DNA from 3 places in the Pseudomonas sp. G3-39 genome. Region 3 is predicted to be linked to each of the others. Evidence: predicted binding sites of a transcription regulator. Region 3 holds the regulator's gene; each other region holds the start of a gene.
The links. Region 3 encodes FliA, which starts transcription of late flagellar genes. Its sites were predicted from a motif close to CTAAAGTTTNNNNNNNNNNNGCCGNTAA; they were not measured.
Positions count from the first base shown of each region.

Region 1: flgM (flagellar biosynthesis anti-sigma factor FlgM) is a predicted target of FliA. The motif match lies at 902-929, and genes of this name have one in related genera.
Region 2: ACOYXG_RS21065 (flagellar protein MotY) is a predicted target of FliA. The motif match lies at 635-662, and genes of this name have one in related genera.

Region 1 is NZ_CP186497.1:4,402,216-4,404,478, reverse strand. It holds gene ACOYXG_RS19730 (flagella synthesis protein FlgN) at 24-491, opposite strand; gene flgM (flagellar biosynthesis anti-sigma factor FlgM) at 540-866, opposite strand; gene flgA (flagellar basal body P-ring formation chaperone FlgA) at 1,027-1,788, opposite strand; gene ACOYXG_RS19715 (chemotaxis protein CheV) at 1,871-2,263, shown strand, end outside.
Region 2 is NZ_CP186497.1:4,684,060-4,686,322, reverse strand. It holds gene pyrC (dihydroorotase) at 1-568, opposite strand, end outside; gene ACOYXG_RS21065 (flagellar protein MotY) at 729-1,637, shown strand; gene ACOYXG_RS21060 (argininosuccinate synthase) at 1,767-2,263, shown strand, end outside.
Region 3 is NZ_CP186497.1:1,652,649-1,654,911, forward strand. It holds gene fleN (flagellar synthesis regulator FleN) at 1-746, shown strand, start outside; gene fliA (RNA polymerase sigma factor FliA) at 743-1,483, shown strand; gene ACOYXG_RS07470 (chemotaxis response regulator CheY) at 1,649-2,020, shown strand; gene ACOYXG_RS07475 (protein phosphatase CheZ) at 2,038-2,263, shown strand, end outside.

The sequences.
Region 1 (2,263 bases), 2.7 Mb from region 3:
ATAGTGCAGGCACATCGAATGGCTCACGCCTGGCTGAGCGTACGCGGCTTGGTGGGTTTGGCGAAAGTGCCCGAGGCGTCATACAACGCTGGCGGCTCGCCCCCGGTGAGGATTTTCAGCTGATTGGCCGTGGCAGCCTGCTGAATCTGGATCGACTGGCCGTTCTTGACGTTCGCCGCCTGGCACTGGGCAATCAGGTCGGTCAACACGTCGCTCTGGGCCAGCAACTGGTCGCCAATGCTCGAGTGGCTGGCCAGTTGCTCCAGGCCCTGACGGTCGAGCGGCAGGTTGAGGCTGGCGAGGATTTCGCTGCGCTTGCGGCCATGCTGTTCAAGCAAAATGATCAATGCCTGTTTGCGCGCCAGAATATCTTCGAGCAAAGGCATGTCGCGACCGTGCAAGGCGAGGGACTCGGTTTGCAGTAACTCCAGCAATTGTTGAGCTGGAGCAAAGTCGTCGGTGATCAGTTGCAATAAATTAGTGTCGTGCATGGCTGGCCTTGGGTTTTAAGCGTCCAAAAGCCTGGCGCCGGCAAAAGCCTAGCGCTGGGCTTCGAAGTTGAGCAGTTTGCTGGCTACACGGTTGCTGTCGACTTTATAGCTGCCATCGGCAATCGCTGCTTTCAACTCGGCCACCCGGGCTTTGTCGACGGCAGGCTGATCGCGCAGCTTGTCAGTGACCTTCTGCAACTGTTGAGCCTCATTGCTGAGGTGTACCGATTCCCCGCTTTTTGCGGTACTGGCCGTTTCGGCCTGGGTATTCAGCGGCGCGGAGGTGCCGGATTCGGCGGTTTCCTTGGCGTTGCTGGTACGTGTACTGCCCGTAAGTGACGAGGAGCTGTTCAAACGGCTGAAATCGATGACCATGTTAAAAACCTCTGGGAATTTGGACGCTTGCCATGTTCTCGGCCATTCCCTGGAAAACTTTAGGCTCACTTTGCAATGAGCTGCATGTGCCGAAGCGTGTTCTGCTGCGGCACAGTTTAGGGAAGCATCGAGGCCGGCGCCAGTTTTCTGCCTGAGCGTTTTACATGGCCACTTCCACCTGGCCCGGCGCGATGACCTGCGCCTTGATCACCCGGTTGGAATTGAGGTTTTTCACCCGGATCTGTTCTTTCAAACCGCCATTGGCCAGGGCTTCGCCGGGCATGCGCACGGCGAGCGTACCGCTGCGGGCGATGATGACCACCTGATCACCCTTGCGCACCACTTCAGCCTGTTCCAGATGCACCAGGGTAATCACCTGATCGGCGACCGTTGGTCGGGTCAATTTCTGCCCGATGGCTTCATCCACCGACGTCAGGAAACCCTGATTGATCTGGCTGATGTCGCGTTCACGCAAGGTCACATCCTGCGGCTCGATAATTCCGGCGCGTTTCAGCGGGCGGGTGGTGGTAACAATTTCGCGAAACAGGCGGACTTGAGCGGGCACGAACACCGTCCACGGCGAGCTTCCCTCGCACCGGACCTTGACCGTTACCCGGCCCAGCGGACGGGCCGGACTCTCCAGCGACGCTGTCAATTCCTTGTCGCACATAGGCATGCGCATACGCGGGTCGAGCTGGTTGACCTCGATTTCGTAGCGGCCTTCCGTTTGACTGGTAGCCAGATAGTCTTCTACGGTGAACTCAAGAAAGCCTTGGGTGACGCCGATAAGCATGTCAGGCAAGGTAACCGTATCAGCACCGGCAGGGCTGCCAGCGAAGAAGAAGCAGACGGCAGACACCGCGCACAGCGCTTTGCGGGTGCGGGAGGTCAGGCGTCGGAAAAATGTCGTTTGAGCGTTCATACGAGTTAAAAAGCAAGCGCCGTGCCGTTTAGCAATGAATGTGCGTCGCAACAACACTTGGCGTTGGTGTAGGAGTCTGGGCATGGCTGGTGTAATGGATTCGGTGAACCAGCGCACGCAACTGGTAGGGCAGAATCGCCTGGAGCTGTTGTTGTTCCGTCTCGACGGTCAGCAGCTCTACGGCATCAACGTGTTCAAGGTGCGGGAAGTGCTGCAATGCCCGTCGCTGACGTTGATGCCCAAGTCCAGTCCTGTCGTGTGCGGGGTGGCGAATATCCGGGGGGCGACCATTCCGATCCTTGATCTGGCAATGGCGACCGGTTCCGGGGCGTTGAAAGACAAGAACAGTCCGTTCGTGATCATCACGGAGTACAACACCAAGACCCAGGGTTTCCTGGTTCGCTCGGTGGAGCGCATCGTCAACATGAACTGGGAAGAGATCCATCCGCCGCCCAAGGGCACCGGGCGCGATCAC
Region 2 (2,263 bases), 3.0 Mb from region 3:
CCGAAGCCTCGTTGACGAACTGCACCGCGTCGCCGGTGGTGATGTGTTCGAACACCACTTTGAGCGTCGGGAAACGCTCGACGACACGGCGCATGTGCTCATCGATGAAAATCTTTTCGCGGTCGAAGACGTCGACATCGCCACGGGTGACTTCGCCATGGATCAGCAGCGGCATGCCGACTTCGGCCATGGCTTCCAGCGCCGGGAAGATCTTGTCGATGCTGGTCACGCCGGAATCGGAGTTGGTGGTGGCGCCGGCCGGGTACAGTTTGGCGGCGTGCACGAAACCGCTGGCCTTGGCCTCACGAATTTCTTCGGGCTGGGTGCGGTCGGTGAGGTACAGCACCATCAGCGGTTCGAAGCGACTGCCGGCCGGGCGGGCAGCGAGAATCCGCTGGCGATAGCCGTCGGCTTCAGCGGCGTTGCGCACCGGTGGTACCAGGTTGGGCATGATGATGGCGCGGCCAAAGGTGCGCGCAACATCGGCAACGGTATTGGTCAACACGGCACCATCGCGAAGATGAATGTGCCAGTCGTCGGGACGCAGCAGGGTCAGGCGGTCGGACATGAGGGGATTCCAGGCGGGTCAAACTGAGGGGAATGCTACCGGAAAAGACTCTTGCAGGCACCCGCTATCAAGTTTTGCAGGAACCTTCCGATATCCCGTAGGTATGCCGTAAACATAGTGTGAATCGGTCTTTGTGTTACAGAAGCCAATGGAGCCTCCCGTGCGCCAGCGATATTTAGCCTTGCTCAGTGTGTTTGCCAGCCTCCCCGCGATGGCGCTGACCTACCAGACGCGTCTGGAGAACATTGAGTGGACGGTCGAGGGCGACAAGTTCGAGTGCCGCCTGACCCAGCCGATCACCGATTTCGGCTCGGGCCAGTTCGTGCGCAAAGCCGGCGAGCAGGCGATATTCCGCCTCAATGCCTACAACGCCATGCTCGGCGGCGGTTCGGCGACGTTGCTCGCGGCGGCAGCGCCATGGCAGCCGGGGCGCAACGACATTAATCTGGGCAGCGTCAGGATCGGCACCGGCAATGTGCTGTTCAACAGTTCGCAATCCCAAGCCGGGGGGCTGATCAGCGGTTTGCTGGACGGTCGCAGTCCGGTGGTGCGCCGTGCGTCCGGCGATGGCCGGGTTTCGGAAGTGCGTCTGCTGCCGGTGAAGTTCAGCAAAGCGTTCAATGATTACCAGACGTGTGTGGCGAAATTGCTGCCGCAGAATTTCGATCAGGTGAAGCAATCGCAGATCGGCTTCCCCGGCGAAGGCACCGATCTGGATGCCGCCGCCAAAGCCAAGCTGCAGGTGATGCTCGAGTTCATGAAGGCCGATCCGACGGTCAATCACATCGAACTCGATGGCTACTCCGACAATAGCGGTAATCGTCTGACCAATCGTGAGCTGTCACGCCGTCGAGCGCTGGCGGTAGTCGACTTTTTCAAGGCCAACGGCATCGCCGAATCGCAGATCACCGTGCGTTTCCACGGCGAGCAATACCCGCTGGTGCCGAACAACAATGCGGCCAACCGGGCGAAGAATCGTCGGGTCAGTGTGAAGCTCGCGCGAGTCGCGCCGACTACCGCGCCAGCACCGCAAGCCAGCACACCTGCCAACGCTGCGGCGACTTCCTGACCCGTCGGTCATCGTCGCGCTGTCGACAGATTCTGTCGCTTTGTCGTCTTAAGCTGTCGCGCCTCTGTAAATTATCGGATTTGAGCGGTAGACTCCTCGGCTTTCCGTAGAACCCCGTGGAGTGATGGCATGGCGGACGTAAACAAGGTCGTTCTGGCGTATTCCGGCGGCCTGGACACTTCGGTGATCCTCAAGTGGCTGCAGGATACTTATAACTGTGAAGTGGTGACCTTCACCGCTGACCTGGGTCAGGGCGAAGAGGTCGAGCCGGCTCGCGCCAAGGCTCAGGCCATGGGCGTCAAAGAAATCTACATCGACGACCTGCGCGAAGAATTCGTGCGTGACTTCGTGTTCCCGATGTTCCGCGCCAACACCGTTTACGAGGGCGAGTACCTGCTGGGTACTTCCATCGCACGTCCGCTGATCGCCAAACGCCTGATCGAAATCGCCAACGAAACCGGCGCCGACGCCATTTCCCATGGCGCCACCGGCAAGGGCAACGACCAGGTGCGTTTCGAACTGGGTGCCTACGCACTCAAGCCTGGCGTCAAAGTGATCGCGCCATGGCGTGAGTGGGACCTGCTGTCGCGCGAGAAGCTGATGGACTACGCCGAGAAGCACGCGAT
Region 3 (2,263 bases):
CTCTGGCGCTGGCAGAGCTTGGCCGTCGGGTCATGCTGCTGGACGCCGATCTGGGGCTGGCGAACGTCGACGTTCTGCTGGGACTGACCCCCAAACGTACTCTGGCCGATGTGATCGAAGGTCGCTGCGAACTGCGCGACGTGCTGTTGCAGGGGCCCGGCGGGATCCGCATCGTGCCGGCCGCTTCCGGCACCCAAAGCATGGTGCACCTGAGCCCGGCGCAACATGCCGGTCTGATTCAGGCCTTCAGCGACATCGGCGACAACCTCGATGTGCTGGTGATCGACACCGCTGCGGGTATTGGTGACTCGGTAGTCAGTTTTGTCCGCGCCGCGCAGGAAGTGTTGCTGGTGGTCTGCGACGAGCCGACCTCGATCACCGACGCCTACGCGCTGATCAAACTGCTCAACCGCGACTACGGCATGAACCGCTTCCGCGTGCTGGCCAACATGGCGCAGAGCCCGCAGGAAGGGCGCAACCTGTTCGCCAAGTTGACCAAGGTCACGGATCGCTTCCTCGACGTCGCCTTACAATACGTCGGCGCCGTGCCGTACGACGAAAGCGTGCGCAAGGCAGTGCAGAAGCAGCGAGCGGTCTATGAAGCCTTTCCGCGTTCCAAGTGCGCGCTGGCGTTCAAGGCGATCGCGCAGAAGGTCGATACCTGGCCGCTGCCTGCCAACCCGCGCGGCCACCTTGAGTTTTTCGTCGAGCGCCTCGTGCAGCAAACAGCAGGGCCTGTGTTATGACCGCGAGCGGTATGAACTACTACAAGAAGTCGGCACGTGACGCGCAGTACGAGTTGATCGAGCGTTACGCGCCACTGGTCAAGCGCATTGCCTATCACTTGCTGGCGCGCTTGCCGGCGAGTGTGCAGGTTGAAGACCTGATTCAGGCCGGGATGATCGGCCTGCTCGAAGTCTCGACCAAATATGACGCCAGCAAAGGCGCCAGTTTCGAAACGTACGCGGGCATCCGGATCCGCGGCGCGATGCTCGATGAAGTGCGCAAAGGGGATTGGGCACCGCGCTCGGTTCACCGCAATACCCGTATGGTCAGCGATGCCATTCGCTCAATTGAAGCTAAAACCGGCCGTGACGCTAAAGATCACGAGGTTGCGGCCGAACTCCAATTGAGTCTCGACGATTACTACGGGATTTTGAATGACACCCTGGGCAGCCGGCTGTTCAGTTTCGACGACCTGTTGCAGGACGGCGAACACGAAGGGCTGCACGAGGATGGCGCCAGTGCTCATCTTGAGCCGTCACGCGATCTGGAAGATGAACGCTTCCAGGCGGCGCTGGCGGACGCGATTGCCAATTTGCCGGAGCGTGAGCGACTGGTGTTGGCGCTGTACTACGACGAAGAGCTGAACCTCAAGGAGATCGGTGAAGTCCTTGGCGTCAGTGAATCGCGGGTCAGCCAGTTACACAGCCAGTGCGCGGCCCGTTTGCGGGGGCGTTTGGGGGAGTGGCGAGCGCGCTGAAGGCAGTGTGGGGACACTGCGAACGAGGCTGGTGCGGTGAGAACGGCACCGGTCTTGCTCTGTTGTGCTCCAGACAGTCTTCGAGTGCTGCGCCGATTGATTGAAGTGGCGCGTCCAGGTGCTGGGCGCGTTTAAGACTGCTTGGAGGTCGAATTGAACAAAGACATGAAAATCCTCATCGTTGATGACTTCTCAACGATGCGGCGGATCATCAAGAACCTGCTGCGCGATCTCGGGTTCACCAACACCGTCGAGGCCGACGATGGCACTACCGCCATTCCGGTACTCAACAGCGGCAGCATCGACTTTCTGGTAACGGACTGGAACATGCCGGGCATGACCGGTATCGACTTGCTGCGCCACGTGCGTGCCGATGAAAAACTCAAGCATCTGCCGGTGCTGATGGTGACCGCTGAAGCCAAGCGCGAGCAAATCATCGAGGCCGCTCAGGCTGGTGTGAACGGCTACGTGGTCAAACCTTTCACGGCTCAGGCGTTGAAAGACAAAATCGAGAAGATTTTCGAACGCATCGGCTGATGACGCGCGGGGGAGCTATGGAGCATAACGAATCTTCACAGGGCGATTTCGAGTCGACCCTGAAAAAACACGCGGTCGAACTGGTCGAGAGCCTTGAAAAAGGCAGGTTCGGCGACGCTGTGCAACTGATCCATGAGCTCAATCAGACCCGTGACCGCGGCCTGTATCAGGAAGTGGGCAAGCTCACACGCGAACTGCACAGTGCGATCGTCAATTTCCAGATCGATCCGCACATGCCGCAGG